Gimesia maris: one gene and its partner. The protein of the gene in region 2 binds, or shares a complex with, the protein of the main gene of each other region. Links are inferred from orthologs where the notes say so. Each region holds a gene or a part of one and is shown on either strand. Other genes may lie near its edges.

The links.
Region 1: the proteins of hisF (region 2) and hisH are in contact, whole or in part, in a crystal structure (PDB 6RU0), measured with the Thermotoga maritima proteins. The link is inferred for Gimesia maris from one-to-one orthologs. Residues at the interface, in WP_004080486.1 of Thermotoga maritima: Met1, Leu2, Ala3, Arg5, Ser40, Glu41, Asp45, Glu46, Ala70, Glu71, Ile73, Asp74, Ile75, Pro76, Phe77, Asp98, Lys99, Ser122, Gln123, Glu161, Thr195, Leu196, Asn247, Arg249, Glu251; in WP_004080484.1 of Thermotoga maritima: Asn15, Arg18, Arg22, Arg117, Leu118, Pro119, His120, Met121, Gly122, Trp123, Asn124, Asn134, Gly135, Tyr136, Tyr138, Val140, Tyr158, Glu180, Lys181, Ser182, Ser183, Lys184, Ile185.

The regions. Positions count from the first base shown.
Region 1 is NZ_CP042910.1:1,314,409-1,330,326, reverse strand. Bases 6,006-8,768 are described here. They hold hisH (imidazole glycerol phosphate synthase subunit HisH), read right to left. Parts: upstream 7,809-8,768; coding sequence 7,203-7,808; downstream 6,006-7,202. Other genes in these bases: GmarT_RS05085 (hypothetical protein), read left to right, coding at 8,757-8,768; GmarT_RS05090 (hypothetical protein), read left to right, coding at 8,101-8,619; hisA (1-(5-phosphoribosyl)-5-[(5-phosphoribosylamino)methylideneamino]imidazole-4-carboxamide isomerase), read right to left, coding at 6,426-7,166; GmarT_RS05105 (DMT family transporter), read right to left, coding at 6,006-6,392. Also shown: GmarT_RS05125 (DUF8689 domain-containing protein), read right to left, coding at 1-1,061; GmarT_RS05120 (hypothetical protein), read right to left, coding at 1,134-1,832; GmarT_RS05115 (Tex family protein), read left to right, coding at 2,406-4,892; thpR (RNA 2',3'-cyclic phosphodiesterase), read left to right, coding at 4,937-5,509; more of GmarT_RS05105, read right to left, coding at 5,490-6,005; more of GmarT_RS05085, read left to right, coding at 8,769-9,569; GmarT_RS05080 (DUF4145 domain-containing protein), read left to right, coding at 9,822-10,322; GmarT_RS05075 (hypothetical protein), read left to right, coding at 10,471-10,842; GmarT_RS05070 (IS4 family transposase), read left to right, coding at 11,609-12,976; GmarT_RS05065 (hypothetical protein), read left to right, coding at 13,042-13,527; GmarT_RS05055 (DUF2513 domain-containing protein), read left to right, coding at 15,276-15,665. UniProt on the Escherichia coli protein: IGPS catalyzes the conversion of PRFAR and glutamine to IGP, AICAR and glutamate. The HisH subunit catalyzes the hydrolysis of glutamine to glutamate and ammonia as part of the synthesis of IGP and AICAR.
Region 2 is NZ_CP042910.1:299,448-315,524, forward strand. Bases 6,554-9,475 are described here. They hold hisF (imidazole glycerol phosphate synthase subunit HisF), read right to left. Parts: upstream 8,451-9,475; coding sequence 7,656-8,450; downstream 6,554-7,655. Other genes in these bases: GmarT_RS01155 (type IV pilus twitching motility protein PilT), read right to left, coding at 6,554-7,417; GmarT_RS29330 (hypothetical protein), read left to right, coding at 8,695-8,865; GmarT_RS01165 (DUF1559 domain-containing protein), read right to left, coding at 9,104-9,475. Outside these bases: GmarT_RS01135 (metallophosphoesterase family protein), read left to right, coding at 1-326; GmarT_RS01140 (class II fumarate hydratase), read right to left, coding at 343-1,767; GmarT_RS01145 (PVC-type heme-binding CxxCH protein), read right to left, coding at 1,906-4,911; GmarT_RS01150 (SMP-30/gluconolactonase/LRE family protein), read left to right, coding at 5,250-6,179; more of GmarT_RS01155, read right to left, coding at 6,263-6,553; more of GmarT_RS01165, read right to left, coding at 9,476-10,150; GmarT_RS01170 (transthyretin-like family protein), read right to left, coding at 10,412-10,900; GmarT_RS01175 (DUF1559 domain-containing protein), read right to left, coding at 11,015-11,968; GmarT_RS01180 (DUF1559 domain-containing protein), read right to left, coding at 13,108-14,151; GmarT_RS01185 (transthyretin-like family protein), read right to left, coding at 14,419-14,922; GmarT_RS01190 (DUF1559 domain-containing protein), read right to left, coding at 15,039-15,995.

The DNA of each region.
Region 1 (15,918 bases), 1.0 Mb from region 2 along the record:
GGACTGACGAGTTGTCTACCAAAGTCGTCGATCAGGAACACGCCCCCATTGGCTTTGATGTGCAGGGGCGCTGTATAAAAGTTGCTGACTTTGTTGTAACGCAGGTCCAGCATTTCCAGATTGAGCTCTCCGCCGGTAATCACAACAGGACGTCTGATGCGTCTCCAGCGGAGGTCGGTTTCGGGCTTGGCCCAGTCCTTCATTTCCGGAATCCGACTCCCCTTCTGCAGATCGGTGGGTGCCCGATCCTGCAGTTCCAGATCGTCGGTGGTCTGATGAATGGTTGGATCGAACAGCGTGATGATGCTGTTTTCCATCTGCAGCGCGTAAGGGATATAAATTTCTCCCCCCTGCCGATTCAGAAAACGTCCCAGGCCTTTGGCAATTAAGGTCTTACCATTACCCGGAGGACCATAGATAAAGATGGAGCGCCCACTGCAGACCGCTGGTCCGAGTTCGTCCAGCAGCCCTTCTCGAATAATGAAGTCGGAAAAGGCAGCTTCGAGCCGCTCCGGAGTGCAGTCGATCCCGACCACGGTCTGAAGGGCACACTGTTTGACATACGCGTCTAAAGGCACAGGCGCCGGCCCCACATAACGGCATTGCTCGAATGCTTCCCGCGCCCGAATCCGTCCCAACTCGGTCAGATTGAAGCGGTACGAAGAACGTCCAATCAGATTGCCGGACGTGACTTCGATGCATTTATCATCTTTCAGAAACACCAGCGCTGTATCAATGATGGTGAACGGCAGATGGGCGCTGCGCGAGATTTCGATCCCCAGGGCACTGCCCTGCAGATACAGCTGCTTCAACACCAGATTGCACAGCTGGTTTAATGACAGGCCTGTTTGCTCCAGCGTATTGGGGGCCGGGATGGAATGATCCTGTTTCGCTGCAGCGGCAGAAGCATTTGCTTTTTTTTCCGGTTGCTTCCACTCCCCTGCCTGCGATCCGGGAAACAGATCACTATACAGGTCATTCAAATCATGTTGTGAGTCGGTTTCCCGGAATGCCTGCCCGGAGGCATCTTTTGATTCATCTTCACCAGGGCGATCAATCATGATGGCAGTTTACGTTCAAGCTGACTTGTTGAGAGAGAAAAAATCGAAATCGGCAGAAAGCAGATATCTACTTCAATTACTTCCGTTGGCTGCCGACCCGCCACCTGTCGTATACTGAATCCGGGGAGCCAGAATCGAACCAACGTAGGCGCGGTATTTCATATCTTCTTCACGTGCCGGACGACCATAGGTCGGACTGACCCGCAACATGGCGGAAGGAACATTTCGTCCATCAGACATCTCGGAGGCTGCATACTGGACATTGGCCAGTCGTTCCTGGCTGGAGATCGAATTGTTGGTCGTCTGCACAAAGATCATGCGACGTTCTTCCGGTGCGTGTTCCATAATCCAGCGCAGATGCAGTAAACCGGCTTCTGTCAACTTGTTACCATCTTTGTCGAAGTGGTAAGCATACAGTGTATTCTGTTCGGTCCAGCCATTGTGAATCTGCCGGTCCATGATATCCGCTACGTATGCCCGGTCCTGGCAGGTATAGGGATAAGGCCAGTAGTGGGCATGATGATAGCGGTTCCAGTAATGCTGTTTCGGTCCGGTGGGGCGAGGGTAAGGAGGCCAGAGTTCGCCGAACTTGTATTTCTGTCGAGAGCCCACCGGTCGCGAGGCCCGTTCGGCCCATTTGGCTTCCTTGGAATTGTCTTCCGAACAGGTGGCACTGGACCAGGGCCAGCCTGCTTCCGCCGTCACGCCATTCATCAGGCTAACTGCAAAAACGATAAGTAGATACGATTGCATTTTGACGGCAGTAGCCATGCCATCTCCCCCCTGTATTGATCGTGCCGGAATCGCCAGACCCTTCACGAAAGATTGATTTGCGCAAGTCAGAACAGACCTCTGTTGCGACAGTCCTTTGTCAAATTATCGGCTGCAGGCAGGTCTGGTCCTGACGAGAAAAACGATTCTAACGGGAGAATAAGAGAGATAATTTACAGCTGTTACCGCATGGCTATCCGCGGTCCGCATGCAAATACAATCGTTCTCTAGAACACCTGCATTCAGCGGCTGTGAGAGAATCCAGGCAGTTGCGCGATACGGCACCGCAACCGAACTCTTTGAAAACAGAGTTAATAAACCCTGCCCTGTCAAACGGACGTACTGGCCACTCGAATTTCGGTTGCCTGAGCCTGTTAATGTGTCGTCACTACCACTACACTTTCGAAAGCCGGGACAGAAGCGCTCCTGCCTCTGGCACCTGTGTCGTAACAAGACCATTTCTATTTTTTCTCAAAACGGTTATTCTTAAGTAACTGAAAAGTAGATCCTGTAACTTATCAAATTTCCAGACTCAGTTTTCGGGTCCTGTAACCGAAACGAATCGAGATCGAAATGGATGCGGTTGAGATACAAGCAAACGATTCCAGCGCCCGCTTCTCTGAGCGAGACGCAGAGCAGATTGCGTCGGAACTGAATCTCACATCACAACAGATTCTGAATGTCATTGCGCTGCTGGATGAAGGAAACACCGTCCCCTTCATTACCCGCTATCGCAAGGAGCGGACGGGCAATCTGGATGAAGTGCAGATCCGCGATATCCAGAAGCGCGTGCAGTCCAAACGTCAGATTTGGGAACGGGCTTCGACCATCCTGCGCTTGATAGAAGCACAGCAGCAGCTCACTCCCGAACTGAAAGCCGAGATTGAAAAAGCGGATACACTCAAGCGCCTGGAGGACCTGTATCGCCCGTATCGTCCCAAGCGTACTTCGCGTGCCGCAACCGCGCGGAAGCACGGCTTTGAACCACTGGCCAACGCCATCTGGGCCGGCGATGCCAGCATCGATAATCTGACAAACGCCGCATTACAATATACCAAGGCGGAAGACGGCGCCCGCACCACCGAAGATGTATTGAAAGGTGCCGCCGACATCCTGGTCGAAAAAATCGGCGAAGATCCCGACGTGCGTGAGATCTCGCGTAAGATCGCCTGGCGTTCCGGCAAACTGACCGTGAATGCCACCAAAAAAGCGGAAGAGTCCGGGCAGGAATATCGCGATTACTTCAACTACTCGGAACAGGTGGTCAAAGTTCCTCACCATCGCACGATGGCGCTGAACCGCGGCGAGAAATCAGGCGCGTTACGGGTCCGCTTTGAATGGGCCGACGATTCCGCCTGCATGTCGATTGCCCGTCACCTGAATCTCAACGGACATCGGTTCCATGAATTTCTGACCGAAGTGATTAACGATGCGCTCTCGCGACTGATCCAGCCCAGTCTCGATCGTGAAATCCGTCGCGAACTGACAGAAAAAGCAGAGAAACACGCGGTCTCCGTTTTTGCACAGAACCTGAAAAACCTGCTGCTGCAGCCTCCCCTGCAGGGACAGCGGATTCTGGCCATCGATCCCGGTTTACGAACCGGCTGCAAGCTGGCGGTTCTTGATGAGCTGGGATACTGTGTCGCGACAGACCTGGTGTACGTGACGGGTTCGGCTGACAAAAAAGAGTTCGCCCGCAAAAAACTGGCGGAAGTCATGACCGAACATCAGTGCCAGCTGGTGGCGATCGGCAATGGAACCGCCTGTCGCGAAACAGAAGAGATCATTACAGAGATGATTGAGCAGGACCTGCCCCAGGCCCGCTACCTGATTGTCAATGAAGCGGGTGCCAGCATCTATTCGGCCAGCCCGGTCGCCCGCGAAGAATTTCCGGATCTGGATGCGACGATTCGCGGTACGATTTCCATTGGCCGCCGCCTGCAGGATCCGCTGAGTGAGCTGGTGAAAATCGATCCTCAGCATCTGGGTGTCGGCATGTATCAGCATGACGTCAATTCCAAGCGGCTCAAAGAGTCGCTGGACGAAGTGATTGAATCGTGCGTGAATTACGTCGGCGTCAATCTGAATACCGCCAGCGCCTCGCTGCTGCGTCACGTTTCCGGCATGAATCAGTTAATCGCCCGCCGGATCACCGAATGGCGCGAAAAACATGGTTCGTTTCAGAATCGCAAACAATTACTGGATGTCGCAGGCGTCGGCGAAGCGACGTTCACCCAGGCGGCGGGCTTCCTGAAAATTGACCAGGGAAGCGAACCGCTGGATTCGACGTGGATTCACCCCGAAAGTTACGAACACGCTTACAAAGTATTCGAGCAACTGGAACTGCCCCCCGACAGCCTGAAGTCGTCGGCCCAGGATCGTGCCTCAATTATTGAAAAAGTCGGACAGATCGATAAAGGGGGCCTGAGTAAGAATCTGAAAATCGGTTTGCCCACGTTGGAGGATATTCTGGAGGCCATCGTCCGTCCCCGTCGCGATCCCCGTGCGGATTTACCCGGCCCCATTTTCAAACAGGGTGTGCTCAAACTGGAACAACTGACCGAAGGCATGGAACTGCAGGGCACGGTACTCAACGTGGTCGACTTCGGTGCCTTTGTGGATGTCGGCTTGAAAGACAGCGCCCTGATTCACGTCAGCGAAATGGCAAACCACTTCATTGAGAATCCTTACCAGTTTGTCTCGGTCGGTGATGTGATCACGGCATGGGTCCTGGGTGTAGATCTGGAACGGCGGCGGGTCTCACTGACGTTGATCAGACCGGGCACCGATCGTCAGCCCAAAAAAGCACAACGTCCCACCAAACCTGCTGAGAAACCAGCATCAGCGAAAACAGCAAAGCCGGCAACAGCATCCGCTAAAAAAACAGCAGACAGCGGAAACAACACAGGCCATCAGCAGAAAAAGCCGCCGCACCAGAATCGTAAACGGGCTAAAAATAAAGGTCCGCTTCCCAAGCTGACTGACGAAATGAAAACCGGAGAAAAGCCCCTGCAGGGCTTTGATCAATTGAAAGCACTTTGGAACCAGAAGAAGAAATAGGGAGTTTTCTCCCCCTGCTTTTCTGCTGGCTCACCCCTTGAACCATGATGCATACCAATCAGCGCACACGCACCTTTATCGCCATTCCCATCCAGCCTCCCCGTGGACTGAAAAAGCTGATGCCCCGCCTGGAAAAGCTGGCACCGGCTGTCAAACCCATTGATGTCGAACAGATGCATATCACGCTGAAGTTCCTCGGACCGACGGAACTGGAAGACATCATGCCCGTCAGCAGAATTCTGAAAGAGATGCGCAGCCGCTTCAAGCGAATCAAACTGGCCTTCAAAGGGCTGGGCGCGTTTCCCCGGGAAGACCATCCGAACGTCATCTGGGCCGGCATCTCGGATGCAGAGGCCCTGCTGGAAATGGTCGAATACCTGGAAGAAGAAACCCAGAAGCTGGGCTACCCCCGCGAGCGAAAAGGTTTTCATCCCCATCTGACACTAGCCCGCGTCAAAGCCAAACCTGCCGACGAACTGTTCGACATCCTGCGGGATCGTAAGCATGCCGAATGGGGGGAAGTGATTGTGGATACGATCAAGTTTTTCCAGTCAGAACTCAAAACGCCGCAGGCCCGCTATCACGAAATGCAGACGGTCAAACTGCCTCAGCGTTGATCGGCTTCGGCAGTGGTTTGGGTCGGAAGAACAGGAACCGGACGAGCAGCCCCAGAATGATCAGTGCACAACCAATAAGCGTATGCAGGGACACGGTCTCGCCCCAGAAGAGCCAGACCCAGATCGGGTTCAAAATCGGTTCGGTCAACACCAGCAGCGCCGCTTCTTGCGACTTGACGGTTTTAACCGCGTGGGAAAAGACCACGTAAGGCGTTCCCATCTGCACGACGCCGAGCAACGCGATCAGAAACAACTGCAGCCAGGTCAATGAGATTCCCAGCGCCATCACCCAGGGCGCGACGACCGCTGCGGAGACCAGCAGACTGAGTGCCACCAGCCAGGCCGGATGCTCATCGCGCAACACGCGAAAAAAGATCACGACCAGCGCATAAGAAATGCCGCTGAGCAGCGCGATCAGGTTGCCGGCGAAGTTTTCGCCCGACCAGTCGCCGACGACAATACAGAAAATGCCCACCAGCACAATAAACATGGCGAGAATCGAACCCGCTTCGATGCGTTCTTTCAGAAACAGAAAGCCGAACAGCATGGCCCAGACGACGCTCGTATTCTGCAGAAATATCGCGGCGGCGGCAGAGGTTTTCGTCATCGCGGTCACGAACAGGAAGTTCATCGATGCGAACGCAATCAGCAGGGGAATCAGAGCGGGACGCCAGCGGACATGTTGAAATTTCACAAACGGCAGCAGAAACAGCCCGGCGAAAAACGCACGATAACAGGCAAGGATCAGCCCGCGGTCGGCTTCGGGAATCGACTGAAACGGCGGGGACTTGATGAACACGCCGCTCAGGCTCCAGAGCACCGATGCCAGCAGCACCAGCAACCGCGCACGTAACAGCTTAGCCTGATCGACGTCTTCGGTCATACACTGTGTTCCGATCCTGCCCTGCTGGAAATGTTAAGAACCGGCGGCTTCAATGGCGGCGGGAACTTCGATGGTTCCCTCGTATAAAGCGCGACCGATAATCGCTCCCACCAGCTTAGGTTGAGTGCGGCTGACTTCTGCCAGTCGCGAAACATCTTTCAGCGTTGTCACGCCGCCAGATGCGATCACAGGCAGCCCCAGTTCGGCCAGCGCGATCATATCCTGGATGGTCCCTTCATCCACGCCCTGCATCATGCCGTCATTAGCGATGTTGGTGTAGATTACCGCCGCCAGTTCAACGCCGACATATTCTTTCGCCAGATCGATGGCGGAGGTTTCCGAAACATCGAGCCAGCCTTCTGTCGCGACTTTGGAATCGCGGGCATCCAGCCCCAGTGCCAGACGATTGGGATAACGTTGCACCATCTGTTTGAACCACTGCGGGTCTTTGAGTGCCTGGGTTCCGACGATCACGCGGTCGATGCCGACCTCATCCAGCATGAGTTGTATGGATGCTTCATCGCGAATACCCCCCCCCATCTGACAGGGAACCGAAACCGCTTCCACAATCTTGCGAACGACTTCATGATTCACAGGCTGCCCGGCTTTGGCACCGTCGAGGTCGACCAGATGCAGACGCTGCGCACCGCCGTCGGCCCAGCGACGGGCCATTTCGGTCGGATCATCGCCGAACACGGTTTCCTGTCCGTAATCGCCTTGTCGCAGACGCACGCATTTGCCTCCCCGGATATCGATGGCGGGCAGTATTTCCATAACTGAGCTGACTTTCTTTTCGCTGATGTGGTGGTTTTAAAAGGAAGCAAAATTCTGCAGGAGTTTGAGTCCCGCGTTCTGACTTTTTTCAGGGTGAAACTGAGAGGCGACAATGTTATCGCGAGCAACCATCGAAGCGAAGCGGCAACCGTAATCGGTATAGGCGGCGACGTCTGCTGCGTTATCGGGGGCCACGTAGTAGCTGTGTACAAAATAGAAATGTTCGTGAGCAGGAATGCCTGCCAGGATCGGGTGTTCGGCGGTCCGTTCGATCTGGTTCCAGCCCATGTGGGGGATCTTCAGACCGGGTTGATCTTCGAAGCGAACCACCTTACCGGGGATGAGGCCCAGCCCCTCGTATTCGCCGTCCTCGTAGCTGACATCAAACAGCAGCTGCAACCCCAGGCAGATACCCAGAAAGGGTTTGCCGGACTGCGCATGTTCCAGAATCGGTTCGACCAGCGACTGATCTTTGAGTGCCTGAATCGCATCGCGAAAGGCACCAACGCCGGGCAGAATCAGTTTGGAGGCTTTGGCAATTTTATCCGGATCGGCACAGATCTCTGCTTCCGCCCCGACCTTCTCAAAGGCCTTCTGGACGCTCCGCAGATTTCCCATTCCATAATCGACAATTGTAATCATAGTGGTTTCTAATTTAAGGTCTCAATTTCAGGCGTACCGCGACAGGGAGAGGACACATCCGCCCCGGCAAAGTTCAGTACGTGCGACCGATTCTAGTCTCTCCACCCGTTTTTGTGAATGATGCCCCCAAAAATGGCTGATTCAGCGGTTTTTACGCCCGCCTGGTCTGAGTTGAATGTTTTTTCTGTGCATACAGGTTCTGGTGAATTCTGGTTGACACTATACAAAATACTGGTAGATTCAACCTGGATTTAATCTGTTTATCAGTAGTATTGAGGCAGAACATAACATAATGGCAAAACTTGACTGGCAAACATCATCCTTCCTTCATAAACACGTGGAGCATTTCGAGGAGCACTCTAAACGTGTTGCATCTGTGGTTGATGAAGCCCGCAACCGATTCAATGATGACTACACTGGATATTCCGCCGCATTCTCTGCCGCTATCCTTACCGCGTCGTTAGTAGGCGGATTCTTCGGCATCAACCAAGGTATTGCGATTACTGGCATGGTCATTGGAGGTTTTGGCATTCTCGGTTCTCTTCTCTGCCATCACCTTAATCAGCGACAGCAAATCACATTTACTCGCGAGGTGATAGATCTTGAGCAAGAACGAACAAGAGCAGCTCAACGTGCAGCAACTATAAAAGAGTTCTGGCTCCACGGTATCCCTGATGGCACTCCGCTGGCACAAATTCAAGTTATCCTTGGTGACACCCCTACTACCGTTCACAATGACGGGGAGCCAATGAGATGGAAGGCGCTCCCGAAACCCAATCTTTCAGACGATGAAACTGATAATGAAGCATAATCTAGTATCAGCCAGACTACAAAGAAATGAACCAAGTCTGTTGGTTGGAATGTATCTAAAATCAACGTCACTAGGGACAACTTAGTGATTTGTGACTTTCATGTGCAATGTTTACTTTGATCACAAACTGAGACATTATGAATCGTAAGGAACAACAAGCTGAATTGATCTACAAACTTGGACTACTTCTACGCCCCATTCAAGATTTGATCGACTATCCAGATCGGCAAACCCCCCAGACCCGGTCACGTGCATGTGCAAAATTCGCTTCTGATCTTACTAGCTACTATAATAGCGTGATGGAGTTTACTCGCTCTGAACCAGGGCACCTGTATGACTATGAGTGGAATACTATTCACAACTGCCTTACACGATTTGGAAATGAACTAAATGGAAAACGCGATCAAACGGACGAACTCCAGGAATCCGTGGAAGCTGTTCGAACTGAAGCAACGCGACTCATCCTATCCATACCGACGGAAATTGAAACCGAAGTCTTAGAAGCTCACTCACCATTTCAAGCCTATTGCAAGCTTAAGGTGTTCTGCGAAGCCACCAAGCAGAAACTAATTTGGGCCGATCCATACATGGCTGCAGGCTTATTTCATCGGTACTTGAATGGATTGCCAGATTCAGTTGAGGTTGTCCTCATCACGAAAGAACGGAACAACAGCCCTGAATACCAATCCTTTTTGGATATCTCTAGACTATACGCGAATGAGCGTGGATCATCGAAGTACCGCTTAGTGGTCGAACCGACGAATCACGATCGATGGATGCGATGCGATGACCAAATTTATCACCTAGGCGGTTCAGCTAAAGACGCGGGAAAGAGAAGCAATTTCACAATAACAAAACTTGATACAACGCCAGAGAATCTACATAAACTAGATATTTTGACGGCGTCTGGCACGGAACTTTTTGGGCCGACGACTCCGGCTCATTTTTAGAACATTAGACAATTGGTAAATAAAACGGGGAAGCAGATGTCGAAAGAGCGTGTCGGCCAAGTCGAGGAGATCCCATGCGTACGTTGTGGATTTACACGACACACAATTCGCGGTTCGTTTGAAGCCTACTGGGAAGATAAAGACAGAGACATTAGTGCGGGAGCAACTTACGACTTGATGGAGTGTAATGGGTGCCAGAGGGGTACGCTCCGGGAGACCAGCTGGTTTTCGGAAGATCCTGGTGACTCCCAAGTGACGTACTGGCCACCACGCAAACATGACTCTCCCTTACGCGAGCCGCGCAACTTCAATGAATTGGACTTCGGCAGCCCAGTGGACTCGGTCTACCGTCAAACAATCACGGCGTTCAACGACGGGCTATCTACACTCGCGGGTGCCGGAGTTCGGCTACTGATTGAGGGGATTTGCCTCGACCAGAAGATTCTCAAGGGGAAAGTCTATACCGATCAGGGAAAGCTGGTCCGCGAGAGGGCTACAGGAAAAATCGTCCTTCGAAGTAACCTTGAAGGAAAGATTAACGGTTTGTGGATGAAAGGTCTTATCAGTAAAAATCAGTCAAAGGTGTTGCACCAACTACGAAGGCTCGGAAATGACTCCGCCCACGCACTCGATCAGCCGCCGCTCAAATTGATTGAAGAGTGCATCGAAGCCCTCGAACACCTTCTGATTCAAGTCTACGATCAGCCCGAACTACTTAAGAGGCTGATGAATCGAAAGAAGCCGGGGAGATAAAACGGATTCGAAGGAGCGGCGAACGAGAGCCATCGATGAGGCGTATTTTGAAATCAACGTCGCTGGCGGCAACCTGATGTTTTTGGACGTTATACGTCTAAGGTAAATTACCAAAAAATACTAAGTACATAGTAATCGGATAAAACCTATGCGTAAAAATGAGAAAAGAATGGCATTAATTTTTTTAATATCCCTTTTTGTCTTCAGTGCATTTTTTTACTTTTCATCCAGTTATCCTAATTCAGTGGTATGGGGGGCATTTGGTGGGTTACTAGCACTTTATGGTGTGATTCTAATGGCTCTTCCAGTTTTAAGGGTTGGTCCTTTTCAGTGGATCGCCAACCTCTACTTTGATGACCTGTTGATTAGGGATGGTTTAAAAGAGCCGCCAACTGCGGAAGAAAAGAAGCGAATAGAAGCGCAAAGAAAAAGTGACCTGGTTATACAACAAATATTTGGCCCCTACTTGATAGGTATAGGAACTTTCGTAAACGGTATTAGCGGTTTTTTTAGTGGATAAGTCCAAAAGAAGATTAAAAAGATGTCCACCGATTGGAATAGAAGTTCAACCATCCGGACTTGGTAATCGCTGACATTATCAAGGACACCGGAACATGAATCTGAATTAATTCGCACGAATTGTATTCTGTTCTATTTAGTCTATATCGGATTGAGTTTATGAAACGCCGGACGCCCCCAACAAACCTGTCTACCGACGATTTGCGAGATGAAAACTTCGGTTCAGAATTGGGTCGACTATTTTTTGACTCACCGGACTTTAATCTCAAACCAACCATAAATCATCTCAAAAAGATAGAACGACTCAACATCGAATCTCACAGTATAGATGCACCCGCAGATCAGAGCTCGATCTGGCACATTCGTTTTGAATACCACGGATTCCATTTTTTCGTTGATACTAATCACCACGGTGCTACATCCTTGTTTTTCGTAACCGAGGTAAACTGCCCCAACGATATATTATTAGATCTACTGAGAATATTTGGACAAATTGGCTCACTAACCTGGCAACAAGCGTAACTCTAATACGGCAACAGAATCCTGAAATGTATTCAGGAGCGGTTTTCGATTCTGGCACACTACTGTAAACACCATGAGCCATAAGACCATAGCTGCGGTTTATACGCATCTCGTGATACAACCGGGGCTAACGCCTAATGGCACTTACTTTAAATTAAGCTGGTTACCCCAGCCGTTTGGCATGGGATTTGCGCAGGATTCTATTCTTGAAAATAGACTGCCAATTTGCCAGGAGTAATCACGCTGTGAAACAATCACCGGAACAGATTCTTGAATTCGATCGTGCCTTCGAACAACTTAAAGATTTGGTGGACTTACGCCAAGCCGATCAGCTGCATCCCAGGCGACCCAATGCAATCTATACCGCCTGTGTTGTGCTGTGGATGTTGATTTTTCAACGCCTCAAACCAGATGCCTCACTCGAAGCGGCGGTGAAGCATCTGATTGAAAATCAACCTGACTACCTTCCTGAAAACAAACGATTAAGCCAGGGTACACTCTCGTCCAACAGTGCAGCATACAGCCGGGCTCGCAGCGAACTGCCGTTGGATGTTGTGAAATGGTTTTCCAATGAAATCACTCGTGCCATCGTCGGGCAATCTGAAACCCTGCTGGACGGTCGTCAAATATTTTTACTCGATGGAACCACGATCACATTAGCACCGGAAAAAGAATTACAAACGAAATTTCCGCCCGCCTCAAATCAGCACGGTGAAAGTGTCTGGCCTGTTGTCAATCTGACCGTTTTTCACGAGCTCAGTAGTGGATGTGCCTTGCTGCCACAGTTGGGGGCCATGTATGGACCTGAAGCGGTTTCAGAAACGGAACTTGCCCGAAATGGCATGCACTGCCTGCCAGACGAATCGATCATCATGGCTGATGCAGGATTTGGGATCTTTGGCGTTGCTCACCAGGCACAACTCCTGGGGCATGATTTTTTTCTACGCATGAAGAAGTTAAACTTTGAGTCACTTCGAGCCAAAGCAAAACTCGTATCGCAAAGCCCAAAACATAAGACCTACCAACACCAGTGGACTCCGACCCCCAAAAACCGTAAAACACAACCCGGGCTCCCCAGGGACGCTTCGCTGGCTGTTGTATTGCACGAAATCATCGTCAATGAAACCTTGACGCTGTATTGCGTTACCAGCCTGTCGCAAGACGCTGCCATCCTGAGCAACCTCTATAATCAAAGGGTCAATGTCGAAGTTGATATCCGTAACTTGAAGGTCGTATTAGACACCGAGAACATTCGCGCCAAGAAGGTAGACACGTTTTTGAAAGAGCTGTATACGTCAGTGGTTGCCTACAATTTAGTTGGTCAATTCCGCAGACAGGCGGCTGAACTGAATCAGGTTGCTCCGCGGCGGATGAGCTTTAAGCGAACCTGGACAACATTCCAAACGTTCCTGTTGAAGCACCTGCACACTGAGCCAGAATCATGGCGTGAATCCTTCGAGCGAGCACTGTTCTACGCGACCAAAGATAAACTACCCAATCGCGCTGCCAACCGAAGCGTAAAAAGAGAATGCTACGCCAAACGTTCAAAGAGAGACCATTTCGAAAAAAGAAAAAAGCCCCCAGAGAAATTGAAACACACTGATCTAAAGTAAGTGCCATTAGGCTAACGCCCAGCGGCTAATTTTTTTTGCGTGGCAGTTGATGAAGTGGGATGCATATGAATGATCAGCCACTGGCTTATTTCATTACGTTTACTGTGTATGGTACCTTCCTGCAGGGTGACTGGCGACTGTGGCGGTCTCGGCGCAAAGGTTCTCAGCCTCCTCAGCCATCACTGGAACATTGGCACCGCGATCGTCTCAAACACGACATCATTCTGCTCGGCAAACCGCAACGATCGGCCGTCGAGAATGAAATTGCACGACTTTGCGATTTCCGAAAATGGAAACTCTGGATAGCCAACGCCCGCAGTAATCATGTCCACGTTGTTGTTTCCGTTTCAGAACAGGCTGGTGCCAGAGTCCGAGATCAAATCAAAGCCAACTGCACGCGAGTCCTCAGGCAGGGTTTGCCTGTTTTCGTTGATCGACCTGTGTGGTCTGTCGGCGGGGATTGGAAATGTATCAATTCAGAGAGCGAATTAGAACAGGCAGTAATATACGCGGGCGAAGTTCAGGATCGAAAAGACAGAGATCATCAGTAGCAAAATTAGCCGCAGGGCGTTAGCCTAATGGCACTTACTTTAGATCAGTGTGTTTCAATTTCTCTGGGGGCTTTTTTCTTTTTTCGAAATGGTCTCTCTTTGAACGTTTGGCGTAGCATTCTCTTTTTACGCTTCGGTTGGCAGCGCGATTGGGTAGTTTATCTTTGGTCGCGTAGAACAGTGCTCGCTCGAAGGATTCACGCCATGATTCTGGCTCAGTGTGCAGGTGCTTCAACAGGAACGTTTGGAATGTTGTCCAGGTTCGCTTAAAGCTCATCCGCCGCGGAGCAACCTGATTCAGTTCAGCTGCCTGTCTGCGGAATTGACCAACTAAATTGTAGGCGACCACTGACGTATACAGCTCTTTCAAAAACGTGTCTACCTTCTTGGCGCGAATGTTCTCGGTGTCTAATACGACCTTCAAGTTACGGATATCAACTTCGACATTGACCCTTTGATTGTAGAGGTTGCCCAGGGTGGCAGCGTCTTGCGGCAGGCTGGTAACGCAATACAGCGTCAAGGTTTCATTGACGATGATTTCGTGCAAAACAACAGCCAGCGAAGCGTCCCTGGGGAGCCCGGGTTGTGTTTTACGGTTTTTGGGGGGTCGGAGTCCACTGGTGTTGGTAGGTCTTATGTTTTGGGCTTTGCGATACGAGTTTTGCTTTGGCTCGAAGTGACTCAAAGTTTAACTTCTTCATGCGTAGAAAAAAATCATGCCCCAGGAGTTGTGCCTGGTAAGCAACGCCAAAGATCCCAAATCCTGCATCAGCCATGATGATCGATTCGTCTGGCAGGCAGTGCATGCCATTTCGGGCAAGTTCCGTTTCGGAAACCGCTTCAGGTCCATACATGGCCCCCAGCTGTGGCAGCAAGGCACATCCACTACTGAGTTCGTGAAAAACGGTCAGATTGACAACAGGCCAGACACTTTCACCGTGCTGATTTGAGGCGGGCGGAAATTTCGTTTGTAATTCTTTTTCCGGTGCTAATGTGATCGTGGTTCCATCGAGTAAAAATATTTGACGACCGTCCAGCAGGGTTTCAGATTGCCCGACGATGGCACGAGTGATTTCATTGGAAAACCATTTCACAACATCCAACGGCAGTTCGCTGCGAGCCCGGCTGTATGCTGCACTGTTGGACGAGAGTGTACCCTGGCTTAATCGTTTGTTTTCAGGAAGGTAGTCAGGTTGATTTTCAATCAGATGCTTCACCGCCGCTTCGAGTGAGGCATCTGGTTTGAGGCGTTGAAAAATCAACATCCACAGCACAACGCAGGCGGTATAGATTGCATTGGGTCGCCTGGGATGCAGCTGATCGGCTTGGCGTAAGTCCACCAAATCTTTAAGTTGTTCGAAGGCACGATCGAATTCAAGAATCTGTTCCGGTGATTGTTTCACTGCGTGGTTACTCCTGGCAAATTGGCAGTCTATTTTCAAGAATAGAATCCTGCGCAAATCCCATACCAAACGGCAGGGGTAACCAACTTAATTTAAAGTAAGTGCCATTAGGCGTTAGCCCCGGTTATCGTCGAGGTGGAAAAAATGATCCCCAATGTCAATCAATTCCGACCAGCCACAAACATCGGCAATAGGCGTTCATACTCAAGGTAGTAATTGCCATTTTAGAAAACATTGATAGATTGATACCAATGAAATTCGAATTTGTTAAAGCGATTAACTTAGCGGTAATGCATTGCCAGTTAGTTGTCTCTATATTTCATTACACTGAATTAGGATTAATTTATGAAACGCGATATGAATCTGATCCGTGAGCTGCTTTTGTTCTACGAGAGTGATTGCACACTGCCATATCCCGACGCTCGTAGTGATGTGATTGATCAGCACATTATTTGGTTGATTGAGGCTGATCTTATTGCCGGACGCCTCGCTGACTCATCTCCCATTGGTAGCCCAAGGCGTTTCTTCCCAGTAGACGGCCGAGAGTTTGAAAATAATGGCCATTCATGTCTGTATTTTCCACTAACATGGAACGGTTGTGAATTTATAGCTGCCGCGAGAGACAATACACGATGGAGAAATGCCCTCAGTGTTGTCGGAGGTTTCACATTTGAAGTCATAAAAACATATCTGCAGGACCTCATCGTGGAGTCGGTTCCCGGTTTGCAGAGTTGACCAGAACGTGTTTCTAAATTCGAAGGGGGCTTTTCAAATCGGGACACAACCGGGGCTAAGGCCCTGCGGCTAATGATTACTAATGCCTGGCGTCTGATATGGTGGGATAGTGAGGCATGATCAACCGCTGGCTTATTTCATTACGTTTACTGTTTACGGTACCTTTCTGCAGGGAGAATGGCGACTGCGGCGAATCTGAAAAGGTTCCAGGAACCGATTGTCTGGTCTGGCTGATGCCCACAGTATGTCACAA
Region 2 (16,077 bases):
TGGATGAGTATCTGGGTGATAACGAATCAGCGTGGACTTCCCGGCTGCAGGGGATCAACGCGAACTTCATCTGCGTGGGACATACACATATTCCCTTTCACCTGGATCTGGGTGACAAGCAGGTGATCAATCCCGGCAGCGTGGGGCAGCCCCGGGACGGAGATCCGCGGGTTTCTTACGCGATCATCGAAGATGGCAAGGTCACGTTGAAACGTCAGGAGTATGATATCCAGGCAGCCATCCGCCAGATGGAAGCAGCAGGCCTGTCAGGAGAAACACTGGAGATGGCCTCCAGTGTGCTCCTTAACGGCCGAATGACTTCCTGACGATCCACGCTGGCAGTTAAGCATGTGGTTCGGTCATGCTCATTGGATCGAGGGCTTCTTTGAGTGTCTCTGCCGGCAGGATCTCCTGTTCGGTGCAGAGTTCTCGAATCGTCTTACCGGACTTGAATGCTTCTTTCGCCAATGCCGATGCTTTTTCATAACCGATGTGCGGGTTGAGGCTGGTTACCATGGAGAGACTGTTTTCGACGGCTGCGTTACAGGCTTCTTCATTGGCTTCCATATTGTCGGAGCAGAGCCGCACGAACTCATTACTGGAATTGGCCAGCAGGTGAATGCTTTCCAGCACGGTGAAGCCCATCACGGGCATCATGATATTCAGCTGGAACTGGCCACCGGCTGCCCCGGACATGGTAATGGTCTGATCGTTGCCGATGACCCGGGTTGAGGCCTGCATCATGCTTTCACACATGACCGGATTCACTTTTCCGGGCATGATGGAACTGCCGGGCTGCAGGTCGGGAATCTTGACTTCATAAAATCCACAGCGGGGACCTGAGCCGAGCCAGCGGATATTATTCGAAACATTGAACAGGGTGGTGGCGATGGTTTTTAAGATGGCGTGGCATTCAACCAGTCCGTCGCGCTGTGCATTGGCTTCAAAATGATCGGCGGCTTCGACAAATGAGATGTCGGTCAGCTTTGCGAGTTCCACACTCACGCGGTGACCGAATTCCGGATGGGTATTGATACCGGAACCGACGGCAGTGCCTCCCACGGGTAGTTCATACACGGCAGCCGCTGCCTGGTAGGCACGTTCCACACTGAGTTCGAGCTGACGGGCGAACCCGCCAAATTCCTGTCCCAGTCGGAGTGGCGTGGCATCGGCCAGATGAGTGCGGCCGATCTTGATGATCTGGTCCCAGTCTCTGGCTTTCTGTGCCAGGCTGGCGGCCAGTTTTTCCAGTCCCGGGATCAGATGATTGTGTATGCTGGAGGCGACGGCGACATGGATGGCGGTGGGGAACGTGTCGTTGGTGCTCTGTCCCATATTCACATGGTCGTTGGGGTGGACAGACTTCTCAGGAGCAAAGCGGTCCTGCCCCAGAATTTCAATCGCGCGATTGCTGATGACTTCGTTCACGTTCATGTTGCTCGAAGTTCCCGAGCCGGTCTGGTAAACGTCAATCGGAAACTGATCGTCGAATTTTCCATCGGCGACTTCGGTGGCAGCATCGATCAGCGCTTTGATCTGCTCATCATTCAGAGGATTTTTTCCGCTGCCGGCGAGCTTTCCGATGTCGCGGTTCGCATGGGCGGCGGCCAGCTTGACCTGACCCATGGCATGAATCAGACTGGGCGGCAGTGTATTGCCGGAGATCTGAAAATTCTCAACGGCCCGTTGCGTCTGTGCGCCGTAGTACGCTTCTGCTGGAACCTGTACTTCACCCATCGAATCACGTTCGGTTCGAAACCCCGACATGGTCTGTTTCCTGTCTCGTTTAAAGTTGTCAATTGTGAATGTAAAAAGAGCCGACTCCTCATCAGTGGGGAAGTCGGCTTCAATTCTAGCAAGTTGTCCTGGTTTCTCAATCGCCGCCCGGTTCGGGAGGAAAAATGCTCAGGGCAAAGGCTGTGAACTGCGGAGATAGCTGAACAGGTCGCGAACTTCTTTCTCAGAAAGCTTGTCGAGCAGGCCTTCAGGCATCAGTGATTTCTTCTGCGGCAGCATTTCATCTATATTGTCGCGTTCCACGGTAATGCTCTGGCCGTCGGCACTGCGGATGACGATCACATTATTATCCTGGTCGGCGAGGAACCCGTTTACCGTTCGGCCATCTTCGGTAACAATCAGATAGGTTTCAAAGCCTTCGCGGATTTCGTTGGAAGGGTTGATGATATTCACCAGCATGCGGCCCACGTCATCCCGTTTGAACGAAGTCAGATCAGGGCCGATTTCGCCTCCCTCGCCAAACAGCTTATGACATTTGCCGCAGTTCTTCTGGAACAGCTTTTCGCCGGCGTAGCGATCGGGTTCTTCAGTCGCAGCCGAGAGCATTTTCTGTTGCGCGGCGATCTGCTGCTGCATCTGTTCGGTTGTGGCACCGGCGATGGAACCGAAATGCTTTGCGATGAGAGCGGTAATGCCTTCATCACCGTAGACAGTCATTTTGCGGGCTGTTTCAACGGGGACGGTGGCTTTATCAATTTTCCCTGCATCGATGGACCGAAGAAATTCATAGGCCCAGGGTTTGCGAATGGACACCAGGGTCTGGGCGGCACTGCGGAGATCGTCAGACATGTTCGGGTACTGCGCGGTGACCACATTGCCGATGGATTCATTCGGGTATTGCTGCAGGGCGCTGATGGCGGCAATCTGCAACTGCAGGTCACTGGAATTCTGTATGATCTTCAACAGGACGGGGACCGACTGCGGGACTTTGACTTCGCCGAGGATCTGGATCAGGTCGAGACGCTTCTGGTTATCGGCTTTGGGGTCGGCGACGATCTTCAATGCTTTTTCAACGGCTGCCTGATCACCCTGGCGCAGACCCAGCGACAGAGACTGTCCGCCATACTTTGACATGGCCGTGATCAGCTCCTTGGGGAAGCTGGTTTGTGAACGACCTTTCATGGCGGTTTCAAATCCCGCCATCAGAATCTCGGCATGCGACTTTTCCGGAGCGAGTTCCAGCAGGCGGGCACAGACCAGCAGATCATTTCGTGAGCCGGTGGAAGCGAACCGCCGCATGATGCGTTCGAGAATGTACTTCTCCACCAGCGGATACTGCCAGACTTCCGGCTTTTCAAAGTATGCAAGCAATTCTGCCCGGTTTTCGGCAACCCGTTTTTCCAGGGACCACCAGAGAATCAGAGGCACGTGCACATCATCCAGGTCTTCAGAGCGGCTTAACAGATGAAAGGCGATCGGCAGACCTGGTTCTGCAGGCAGCCGTTTGGAAGAACTGGCGAGCTGGCTGCGAACCTGCACGTGCGGTTCGGTTAAGGCAAGCGCGACGAGCTGCTGACCGATTTCAGTGGAGACCTGATGGTCATCACAGAGCAGCCGAATCGTCCAGGCTCTGACATAAGGATCGGAATGCTGTAGCGATTTCTGCGCGACGCTTTCATCAAAACCACCACTCAGGTTCAATGCCCAGAGTGCTTCCAGGGCAGACTGCCCGTCTGCAGAGAACAGTTTTTGTTTGAGTGCAGGAATCACACTGGCGTCTTTACGATCGCCGAACAGGCGGAGTGCCTGCTGGCGAAACCATTTGTTGGGATGGTCCAGAACGGTGATCAGTTCCCGGGAAGATTTCTGGCCGAGGTCGAAGGGAGCCAGCGGTTTCGCATTTTTCGCAGTGAGCCGATAGATGCGTCCATCGTCTTTTTCGACCTGGCCGGAATAGTGCTGACCGTGGGCAATCTGATGTTCGTACATGTCACAGAAATAAATCGCGCCGTCGGGACCGAGTTTAATATCGACGGGTCGAAAGCGTTTGTCGGTGGTGGCGACGGGGCGTTGCAGGTCTTCTGTCTGATAGGACGATCCGTCGCCGGTGATCTTACTTTCGACGACACGGCCCTGCAGCGGTTCGATTCCAAACAGGTGTCCCCAGTATTTTTTCGGTAGTGTTTCTGCTTCGTAGATAATAAAGTTGTGGGTGAAACGAGGCACGTTGGCATGTTTCATGGCCTGGAAATAACCGAAGGCATAGGGGTTGGAGAGAGGGCCGTGTTTACCGAAGCCTTTCTGGTAGTAGCTGCCTTGTGTGTAATGGAAACCACGTGTATTGCCCCCGTTGTGACCGGAATAGAGTCGGCCTTTGTCATCGAATTCGACGCCGAATGCGTTTCCGCCTCCCTCTGCAAAAATTTCGTAAATCTGTTTTTCCGGGTGATAACGCCAGATCAGCTGCCCCAGCGTCTGAATGGCTTCCTTGTCTTTCTGACCGGGCTTTTTGACTTTCCCGGAAACAGTACTTCCCTGGGAAGAGTAGAGCCAGCCGTCCGGCCCCAAGCGGAGGCTGTTGACAACCGAGTGTGTGTCTTCCAGGCCGAAGCCTTCGAGGTGCACCACGGGATCGCCGTCGGGAACATCATCGTTATCCTTGTCTGGATAAAACAGTAGATAAGGCGGGTTCAAGACCCAGACTCCGCCCCGACCTTTGACAAACGAGGAAGCGATATTCAGACCGTCCACAAACGTTTTATGCTTATCATATTTTCCATCGCCGTTGGTATCTTCATGGATGGTGATTTTGTCGGCCCCTTTTTCATGGTGTGGCGGAGGCAGGGGGATTTTATCGTAAACGGCGCGATGGTGTTTGTCTTTGCTGAGAATTCTCAATCCTTCCGGATACGGATACTGCAGGTAGTTGATTACCCACATGCGTCCGCGTTCATCGAAGTTTTGAAAGATGGGTTGCTTGACCTCGGGCTCGGCGAGCACCTGTTCAATCTTAAGATCATCGGGAACGGTAAACTGCTTGAGTGAGTCCGCCGGACTGAAGAATTCACCCCCTGTATTATTCGGTGGAGGCACCGGAGGGGCAGCCTCTGCTCTCTTACTTTCGGAATACGAGGCTGCCAGGACAGTCAGCAGAATGAGCAGTCGATGGTTCATTAATCGAAATCCTTTTGGTTGGATCATGCAGTCGGTCTGAATCAGATCAAGGTGGGATGGATGTACGATTCCGCAGGACAGCTTTCCTGTGGATTGATGGATATCGTGCAGAATCTGTTACCCAGTCTGCAGGGAGCGCATGCCAAAATCAAGTAACCCACAGAGAATGCAGTCTGGTTTCTCTGACGACCCTGTCATATTTCTTATCTGTTCTGGTGCTTTTCAAGTCCTCTGAAGTGGAAACAGGTTCCTGTATTTACTTACGATAAATGATCGCCGATTCCTTAAAGGCAATCTGTGGTTTTCGTTAAATCGTTTCCATTCAGGACTATACACTTATGTTAAAACGAATCATGCTGGTAACCATTGTGTTGAGTTTGTCACATTTCGTCTCGTTGGCAGGGGCCCAAAAACAGAAGACGGAAACTCATCCGCTGCCTGATACAGTAGCTGATGACGCAAAGTTGCAGGAAGAGTATGCCGCGAAAGCATTTTTCGAAGGGCCGATCTGGGACCCGGCGGGCGAACGGTTGTACTTCACTTCATTCGTCGACAAGGACACGAAAATCTTACGTCTGGATAAAACGGGGAAAGCGAGCGTCTGGCTGGATGATACTAAAGGCATCAACGGGACATACCTCTCGGTAGAGGGGCGCATGCTGGGCGCGCAGGCTTATGGTCAGCATGTAATGAGTTACGCCTTCGGAGAGTCTGGACCAGCCGATACGATTGTGGTCGCAGAGAACCCGAAATGGAACCAGCCCAACGATGTGTGCCAGACACCCAATGGGAATATCTATTTTACCGACCCTGATTTCAAGAATCGAAAAACCAGCGCCGTGTATGTAAAAACAACCGAGGGAGAAGTGAAAAAAATCATCACCAGTATGCCGGTCCCGAATGGCGTGATCGCATCGAATGACGGGAAGACTCTGTATGTGGGCGACAGTCACGAAAAGCTGTGGCGCAGTTTTCCGATCCTGGCAGACGGAACGGTAGGAGAAGGTCGGTTGTTTTTTGATCCAGAAACATCACGCAAGGATTCTCCTGACGGGATGAGCATTGATGCGGAGGGGAACCTGTATCTTTCCGGTCGGGGTGGTGTGTGGGTAGCGAGCCCCTACGGGAAATCACGGGGCCTGATTCCTGTTCCCGAGTTCTGTTCGAACGTCACTTTCGGGGGAGCGGATGGAAAGACGCTGTATTTCACCTGTGCGAATAAAGTCTATAGCCTGCAGATGAAGGTGAAAGGCGGGCAGTTTCGTTAAGCTTCAGCAGGCGGTGATGAAAAAAAACAGGCGCTGTCCGGATGTGACAGCGCCTGTTTTGTATTTGCAGGGGGACAGCAGGTTTACAGAATCGCAGCCCCTTTGACGTCGATGCCTTTGAGAACCATTTTCAGCTCTTCGACGTTCGGTGAAATTTCGAACGCATCGGCACGGCTGATGAATTCACGGTCGATGAATCCTTTCAGGCTGTCGTTAAACTGCTGCATACCTTCGTCTTTACCGATCCGAATGGCGGCGGACAGTTTTTCGTCCTGCTCTTCCAGAACCAGTTTACGCACGGTCGGATTGAAGGTCATGATTTCGACAATGGGAACACGACCCGGCTTGTCGACAATGGTCTTGAGCAGTTTTTGCGCGACGATGGCACGCATGTTGAACGCCAGACTGCCTCGCAGCGCTTTATGCATATCCTGCGGGAAGAGGTCGAGAATACGACCGATACAACTGGGGGCATTGGAAGCGTGAATGGTTCCAAATACAAGGTGACCTGTTTCCGCAGCGTGGATCGCAGTCGAGAAGGTTTCCATGTCACGCATTTCGCCCACCAGCATGATGTCGGGATCCTGACGCACGGCGTGTTTCATTGCGATTTCGAAGTCTTTCACATCGATGCCGACCTCGCGCTGATTGATCAGACACTTATTCTGTGTGTAGACGAATTCGATCGGGTCTTCAATCGTCAGAATGTGCTTGCGGTAATGATCGTTCACCCAGTTCAGCATGGAAGCAATGGTGGTTGACTTACCACTACCCGTCACCCCGGCCAACAGTACCATGCCCTGGTCGAACTTACATAATGACTCCATCACGGGAGGCAAATACAAACCATCAAAGTTGGGAATCGAGCGTTCGATTTTACGGGAGACCATGCCGGGAAAACCGAGTTGGATAAACAGGTTCACACGGAAACGCCAGGGTTCCCCTTCGTGTTCCACGACATAAGAAAAGTCAGCTCCCCCTTCATCGTGGAAGATCTTCAAGTTGCGTTCATCCATCATCGGTGTGAATAACGCCATCATCTGGTCGCGGTCGATGGGGTCCATCTGCAGTTCCCGCAGCGTCCCTTTGACACGCAGGATCGGGGCTTTGCCGACCTGCATGTGTAAGTCGGAACCGCCATGCTTGATCAACTGGCGGAAGACTTTGTCGATTTCATTTTCAACACGCCCTGTGATGGGATTGACATCTTTGGGGGTCGCAGGAACTGTTGTCGCCATAAACAAACTCCACTTATTCTAACACTGCATTCTGCTGCAAGAGCGAGCAGCGGAATTGACAGGAAATGCTGATCTGAAATGGGGGCTCTGATCAGAGCCCTTTTCTCTACTGCGAACCCACCTGGATCCGCTATTACTATTTTGAGGACTCTGAAAGAACATGCAAGCTTCAATTCCCGCGATACCGGTAAATTTGTTGCTCTACCGGGGAAACGGGTAGACCTTTTTCGGTTATCGGTTACACCCGGTCCAGAGAGACATCGCTTTTGAAACGAATCGGAATTCCCCGTTCCGCCAGATAATGTTTCGTTTCATCAACAGGATGGGTCCCATAGTGAAAAATGCTGGCAGCCAGCGCCGCGCTGGCTTTGCCTTCGGTCAGAATCTGATATAAGTGTTCAGGGCAGCCGGCCCCCCCACTGGCAACCACGGGGATCGTAACGGCTTCCGCAACGGCGCGCGTCATCGGCAAGTCGTAGCCGTCTTTGGTTCCGTCGGCGTCCATAGAAGTCAGCACGATTTCTCCTGCTCCCAGATCTTCGACTTTTTGAGCCCATTCGATGGCTTCCAGACCAGTCGGGACGCGACCGCCGTTTACATGCACTTCCCAGAATTCTTTGCCGTCTTTCTGTACCCGTTTGGGGTCGATATTCACGACGATACACTGGCTGCCAAATCGCAGGGCGGCTTCGCGGATCAAATCCGGATCTTTGACGGCGGACGAGTTAATGGAAACTTTATCACAACCGGCGTTCAGCAACGCGCGGATATCTTCCAGTGTGCGAATTCCGCCTCCTACGGTGAGAGGCATGAAGATGACTTCCGAGGTGCGGCGGACGATATCGAGAATGATCTCGCGTTCTTCGTGGCTGGCGGTGATGTCCAGAAAGACCAGTTCGTCGGCTCCCTGTTCTTCATAGCGCGCGGCGACTTCAACCGGATCACCGGCGTCCTGCAGATTCAAAAAGTTGACCCCTTTGACAACGCGCCCCGCATGGACATCCAGGCAGGGAATAATTCGTTTTGCCAGCATTGAATAAAAGCCTTGGTATTTTTGATGATAGGTAGTTGAATCTATATTACTTGCCGGATTGCACTGTCTAGATTATCCGACAGGGAAAGATTTCGGTAGTGATCGGGCCTGCTGTCACTTGAATTGAAGGCTAAAATAGCGGTTTTCATAGCGAATTACTGGCTGCAGAGAATCGGACTGTGTCCAGTTTTACAGTAGCAACTCCAGCGCCATTAGAACCGGGTATAATAGAATGAGAAGCGCTATGCTTAAAGACGATGAAAGCGGGATTCGTAAAAAAACCGGCTGCCCCATTGAGGGACAACCGGTTGGAGGAAGAAATCCAAATCAGTTACATGCAAATGATCAAGCTTTAAGTAACAGGATGCCAGTGGTTCATTTTACTATGGCTTTGTTGTATCAACAGGAGGCTTAAGAGCTGGATCATCTTCTATAGGAGCTGAAGCCTCTTTCTCAGATTGGGCTGCGCCTCCCGAACAGGCAGACATCGGTAGCATCAGAGCCAGGCTCATAAGACAGGGACATACCTTTCGAAACAATTCCACAAACACCATCATCTCCTTCAAATGCGAATCAAAAAAAAACTCTCCAGGAGTAAACTGTGTACTCAGCCAGGGCGCCTGCGAAAGGAAGCCCTGACTGAAAAAACTGATTTAGTATTCACCAATCACCTGACCGTCATGGATACGTGTGAGCAGGGCATACTGATTGTGGTCCATATTTTCGCTTAAGAAGCGAACAGCGCCATCTCCCATCAAAACATGACAGCCCCCTTCGTGGACACTGGAGGCCACTTCGATATAAATTCTGGGGTCATTCGCTGTACCAGCGCCCGTCGCGCCGAGGACATCGTAAGGGCCATTAATATGATACCGTTTGTTGTTGATGTAACTGGGATCAATATTGGGGTGGTTCACTGCGAACGTTCCGCCGTAACGATGTTGCGCCCATAAGGGGGAATACGCATCATCGCGTTTTCCGTAAATGCAGCCTTCGGTCATGGCAATTGAGTTGCTGAGTCCGTCAGTAACTGCCTTGAATTTAGCAGCCCCGTTGAAACCAAACATGCCTTGATATTGAATCCCGGTCTTACCATTCGGCAGGCTACCAGTCGATTCGCGATAAGCAGAATAGAGTCCTCCCCCTGGCCAGCCATTACTGTGCCCTCCGGCGCAGAACAGATAATTTGATCTGGCGGCACTCGTGGCGAGATAGCTGGCATCCGTTCTGTCTTCAGGAGTCTGACCTTCATCGGAAGGGCATAAGAGTGCCGGCAGGAGAGTCTGACCCAGTGGGGTATTCGAGTTAGGCCACCCGCCTGCGACAGCAGTAAAATAGCCGTTTGTCGCACCGCTGCTGGCAATATTAAAATTCCATTTGTTATAGAGTGGTGCCTGATCGATGAATGGTAACAGTAAAATAAAACCGGTGTGGTTTAACCCGTTCGTTGCAGGCTGACCTGCAATCGTTCCAGAACCTGCCGGGTTAATGGCACCGGGGGGCAGTACACCATGGGTTTCATTATAGTTGTGGAGCGCCAGTCCCAACTGTTTCATGTTATTGACGCAGGCTGATCTCCGCGCTGCTTCGCGTGCCTGCTGTACAGCGGGCAGCAGCAGTGCAATCAGAATTGCAATGATGGCAATGACCACCAGCAGTTCGATCAGCGTAAAGCCCCGTTTGAATGTAAGTCGCTTCATGTTCATCTCCAGAAAGATAAAGAAATAAGAGATAAGGATAAACAATTTTAGAACTTTGAGATCGTTCTCAGCGGAACGAAAGTTCTTGACAAAGGCACGACACATTGAATTAAGTCAATTGAGTTCTGCCTGAACTGGCGGGTCAATCCATTTGATAGAGAGATCCTTAAAAAATCAGTCGCAAGACGCCATTCCGTTACAGGCTTATCTGGCAGAAGGTATTGAATGTCAGATGCTTAAGATCGTTTGCTGGTGAAAGCTTTATTTCGACTCCAGTTTGAAATCGATGTTATTTTCTCCCGCTTTCACCTCTGCCGTCAGGGTTGTGTTGGCATTGTATTTTGCGGGGATAGGCTCCTTTTTTGCTGTTTTCGCTTTCGGGGTTCCCGCTTCTTCGAAACCAGCATCCGTTGCGGGATCTACATTAGCCATATCGGCATCCGGATCGGCTTTGGGAGCCGGAGGTTTCCCCGTGGTAATTCGGACTTTATGCTTCCCGGGAATGGCGCCCATCGCATTACCTCGATGGGCAAGTTCATACTTACCATCAGCATCAGTCTGATCAGTGGAAGGATTTCCATTCTCAGGTATAAAGACCACTATTGCGTTGGCCAGTGGCTTGCCATCCATCGTGACGACGCCGGTGACTTTTTCGAGCTTGACTTCCGTTCCACTTCCTGAGCATCCAAAACAAAAAACAGTTATTAACATCAGTGAAGGCAGCAGTGATAATTGGTCTTTACAGCGCATTCAAGAACTCCGGTGTTTTCTCATGAGAGTAATATCTGAGTCGATTCAGTAAGCGAGAAAACCCGGTTCCACCAAGGGGTGAAACCGAGTAAAGCAGTTACGTTTTCGTGAGTATTAGAATTCACCCACAACGTTTTTATCATCGATACCACACAGGAAAATCAGGGTGTCACCGTTGATATTTTCGCTGATAAACCGAACGCCACCATCGCCTAACAGGAAATGACAGCCGCCTTCATGGGAACTGCTCAGTCCCCAGGCATTCGCAGACCCGGTGTTGCCTATGCCATTGATCATATAGTACGACGACAGAACCTGATCTGAGTTTGTTGACCAGCCTTCAAAGGTGCGCACGACCGCGGTGTGATATTGCCAGCTTCCATAGCTACCGGAATTAGCATTGTTGGTAGCATTTGACCCTGCCCAGACCGCGCCACTGAAAGTGCCTTCTGTGGTTCTTTCACCCAGCATCACAACATTACTCAGGCCATCTCGGAACGATTTCATGTTTCTGGGAGTGTGATCAGCCCAGGCTGAATTGACACTCGTTTGCGTAGTGGCACCAGTTGGGAGAAAAGCACATGAGTAAAGACCAACATAGTTGGACTTTCCAAAGTTACCGATATTCGGATTCAGACCGTCAGCAGGATCCGAAGGACAGGCCAGTGAAGCTATCGGAGTTTGAAAGAGGCTCAGCTGAGCGACCGTGTAAGGCGAAATCGGTTCACGCCAGGGGCCATTCATGTTGATCTGGTTGTAAATGTTTGCCTGGTCCATAAAGGGGAGCAGCATAACATTCCAGCCGAGATAGCTTTCCGTACCAGGAGGGTCGTAAACCGTATTCCGAATGTTCTCGACTTGCATTTGTGGGAAAATACCATGTGTTTCATGGTAGTTGTGTAAAGCAATTCCTAGCTGCTTCATGTTGTTCTTGCAGGTTGATCTGCGTGCTGCTTCTCGTGCCTGTTGCACTGCGGGCAGCAGCAGGGCAATCAGAATGGCGATGATGGCAATGACCACCAGAAGTTCGATCAGGGTAAAACCCCGTTTTGCAGTGAGCCGTTTCATCCAGGTCTCCGGTAATAGAAAGAGAATTAAGAGAAATGAAAAGCATTTCTCACTCTTATCCGGCCTTTTAAGCGAATTGAAAACGGCGATGCAGGGGAGGTATAAGTATGTATCGTTTTTAGGGTTACGAAGCGCATCATTTTACGCCGCGCAGCGATACACAAAATATCTGAGCACAGTCAAATTTCAGCTAGCTGTCAAAGAGCGACTTTTTTAATTAACAGATAAGAATAAGAAATTTGCATATATCAACAAATAAACTGTCCGAAGAGACAGAGAACTACTCTCGCTGTAAAGTGACACATTTAGAAATGTGTAAAGAGACTGAACAGAACTATTTAAAGAATTGTATTTTGATTTGTCAACAAAAAAATTCATGCCGGGCATTAATTATTTCACCTCAAATTGCATAACTGGCAGAAATTATTGGCTTTAAGTACATTTGTTTTCTTTGAAATATTATTTTTGCCCAAATATTTGCGGAATTGCCGGGTTGACGCTCATTTTTATACCCTGCTAACCAGAATTTGATCGAATTCTGTCAGCGTCGCAATTCAAATTGTCATCTGAATCAATAAATAAACCATTGAACGAACCGAAAGTTTCGATGGATTTTTTTGCCGGCGCTAAAACTTCGTTAAATAAAATTCAAACCTGAAGTCAAGGTGGTGTTCCCGGATCCACTTTGGCTTTCCGTTCCGTTTTTGAATTGTCTGTTGCTCGCACGGCTTCTTTTGAGAGAGGTTCGATCATTAATCAAAAAAACCGGTTGCCCCTGAGAGAGGCAACCGGTTTGAGGAAAAAATCGAAATTCAGTTACGTGCAAATAATCAAGCTTGATCCAACAGGATACCCGTTGGTTATTTTATTATGGTGTTGTTGTATCAACGGGAGGTTTTAGGGTTGGATCATCTTCTATTGGAGCGGAAGCCCCCTCATCAGATTCGGCTCCGCCGCCGGAACAGCCCATCATCGGGAGCAGCAAAGCCAGGCTCAAAAGACAGGGGCATACCTTTCGAAAAATATCCAAAAACACCATCATCTCCTTGTAAATGCGAATCAAAAAGTGAACTCTCCAGGAGGGAACTGGTTACTCAGTCAGGGCTCCCGTGAAAGGAGGCCCTGACTGAAATAACGAATTAATATTCACCCGTGGGTTGACCATCATGGATGCGTGTGAGGAGAGCGTACTGAGTGTGATCCATATTTTCACTTAAGAAGCGAACAGCACCATCTCCCATCAAAACATGACAGCCCCCTTCATGGACACTGGAGGCCACAGTCACATAAATTCTGGGATCATCCGCTGTACCTGCACCCGCCGCGCCAAGGGCATCGTAAGGCCCATTAATATGATACCGCTTGTTGTTGATGTGGTTGGGATCAAGATTGGGGTGGTTCACAGCGAACGATCCATAGACACGATGCTGCGCCCATAAGGGAGAATATGCATCATCGCGTTTCCCGTAAATGCAGCCTTCAGTCATGGCAATTGAGTTGCTGAGCCCGTCAGTAACTGCTTTGAATTTAGCAGCCCCGTTAAATCCGAACATACCCTGTGACTGGGTTTTTATGCCGCTGGGCATATCATTAGCACTTTCACGATAGGCCGAATACAGACCTCTTCCAGGCCAGCCACAGTAATGTGATCCGCCGCAAAATAGATAATTTGATCTGGCGGCACTTGTTGCCATCCAGCTGCTATCAGTCCTGACTTCAAGGGTCTGACCTTCATCAGAAGGGCATAAGAGTGCCGGCAGAATCGTCTGTCCCAGTGGGGTATTGTCGTTAGGCCATCCGCCTGCGACAGAAGTAAAAAAGCCGTTCGTCGCCCCGCCACTGGCAATATCAAAATTCCATTTGTTATAGAGTGGTCCCTGATCGATGAATGGCAGCAGTAATGTAAAACCGGTGTGGTTTAACCCGTTCGTTGCCTCTTGATCACCTAGAGCCGCAGAACCTGCCCCGTTAATGCATCCTGGAGGTAGCACGCCATGGGTTTCATTATAGTTGTGTAGTGCCAGCCCCAACTGCTTCATGTTATTTTTGCAGGTGGATCTGCGTGCTGCTTCGCGCGCCTGCTGCACTGCAGGCAGCAGCAGTGCGATCAGAATTGCAATGATGGCGATGACCACCAGCAGTTCGATCAGTGTAAAGCCCCGTTTGGATGTGAGTCGCTTCATGTTCATCTCCAGATAAATAAAGAAATAAGAGATAGGGATAATCTAATTTTTGAAAATATGTCCCATTATTCAACCTGGTTAAAACTTTTAACGAAAGATCGAAAATCAGTTTACCGCAGGAGTTCTGTCAGTAATTTCGGGTCAGCTAATTTAATAGTAAGATCAGTTTCCTTAAAAAATCAGACGTAAGACTCAGATCCGTTTCAGAGTTACCTGACAGGCTGTTTTTGAATGCCAGGTGTTGAATGTGGTTTCCATGTCAAAGTGTTATTTCGACTCCAGTTTGAAATCGATGGTATTTTCTCCCGCTTTCACCTCTGCTGTCAGAGTCGTATTCGAATTGTATTTTGCCGGGATGGGATTTTTTTTACCTGAATTCGCATTCGGATTTGAAGATTCTTCGTTACCAACGTCTTCTAAACCAGCTTCTGTTTCTGGATCTATCTCGGACATATCGGCGTCGGGGTCGATCTCAGGAGCCGGAGGTTGGCCTTGTGTAATGAGCACTTTATGCTTCCCGGGAATGGCGCCCATCGCGTTGCCTCTATGGGCAAGTTGATACTTTCCCTCTGCATCTGTCTGAGCAGTGGAAGGATTCCCTTTCTCAGGTACAAAAACCACCACGGCATCGGCAAGTGGCTTACCATCCATTGTGACCACTCCGGAGACATTTTCGAGTTGGACTTCCGTTCCACTTCCGGAGCATCCAAAACAAAAAACAGTCAATAACGTCAACGAAGACAGTAGCGATATTTGATCTTTACAGCGCATTCAAGAATTCCGGTAATTTTCACGAGAGTAAAATCTGAGTTGTTTCAGTAAGCGAGAAAACCCGGTTCCACCTGGGTAGTGAAACCGAGCAGAATATATTTACATTTTGGTGTGAATTAAAACTCACCCACAACATTTTTATCATTGATACCACACAGGAAAATCAGGGTATCACCGTTGACATTTTCGCTAATAAACCGAACCGTACCATCGCCTAACAGGAAATGGCAGCCGCCTTCATGGGAACTGCTTAGTCCCCAGCCGTTCGCAGCGCCAGCAGCGTTATTTTTGCCATTAATCATGTAGTACGAAGACAAGGCTTGATCTGAGTTTGTTGACCAGCCTTCAAAGGTACGCACCACTGCAGTGTGGTAATACCAGTTCCCAAGGTAACCGTACGTGGAATTGAGGGAGTTATGCGCGCCTGCCCAGATCGCACCATTGTACCCACCCTCTGTGGTTCTTTCCCCAAGCAGAATCACATTACTCAACCCATCACGAAATGATTTCATGTTTCGAGCAGTGTGATTAGCCCAGGCTGGTGTGACTCCCGAAATTGTCGTCGTACCAGGGAGCAGTCGATAACATGAGTAAGGACCTACATAGTTTGATTTTCCATAGTTACCAATGTTTGGATTCAAACCATCTGCAGGATCCGAAGGACAGGCGAAGGTCGCAATTGGAGTTTTGATAAGAGTCGGCTGAAGGACCGCATTCGAATTTGACGAATCACGCCAGGCCGCGTTCATATTAATTTTGTTATAAAGTGGACCCTGATCCATAAAGGGCAGAATCATGACACTCCAGGGGAGGAAGCTTTCTCCGCCAGGTGGGTCATAATCTGTATTTCGCGCGTACTCAACGTGCATCTGCGGAAAGATACGATGTGTTTCGTGGTAGTTGTGTAAAGCAATCCCAAGTTGCTTCATATTGTTTTTGCAGGTACTTCTGCGTGCTGCTTCTCTTGCCTGTTGCACTGCGGGTAAGAGCAGGGCAATGAGAATAGCGATGATGGCGATGACCACCAGAAGTTCGATCAGGGTGAAACCCCGTTTTGCTGCGAGCCGTTTCATCTAAGCCTCCGGTTGTACAAAGAGAAAATTAAGAGAAATGAAAAGCACTTCTCACTCTCGTCCGGTCTTTAAGCGAAGTGAA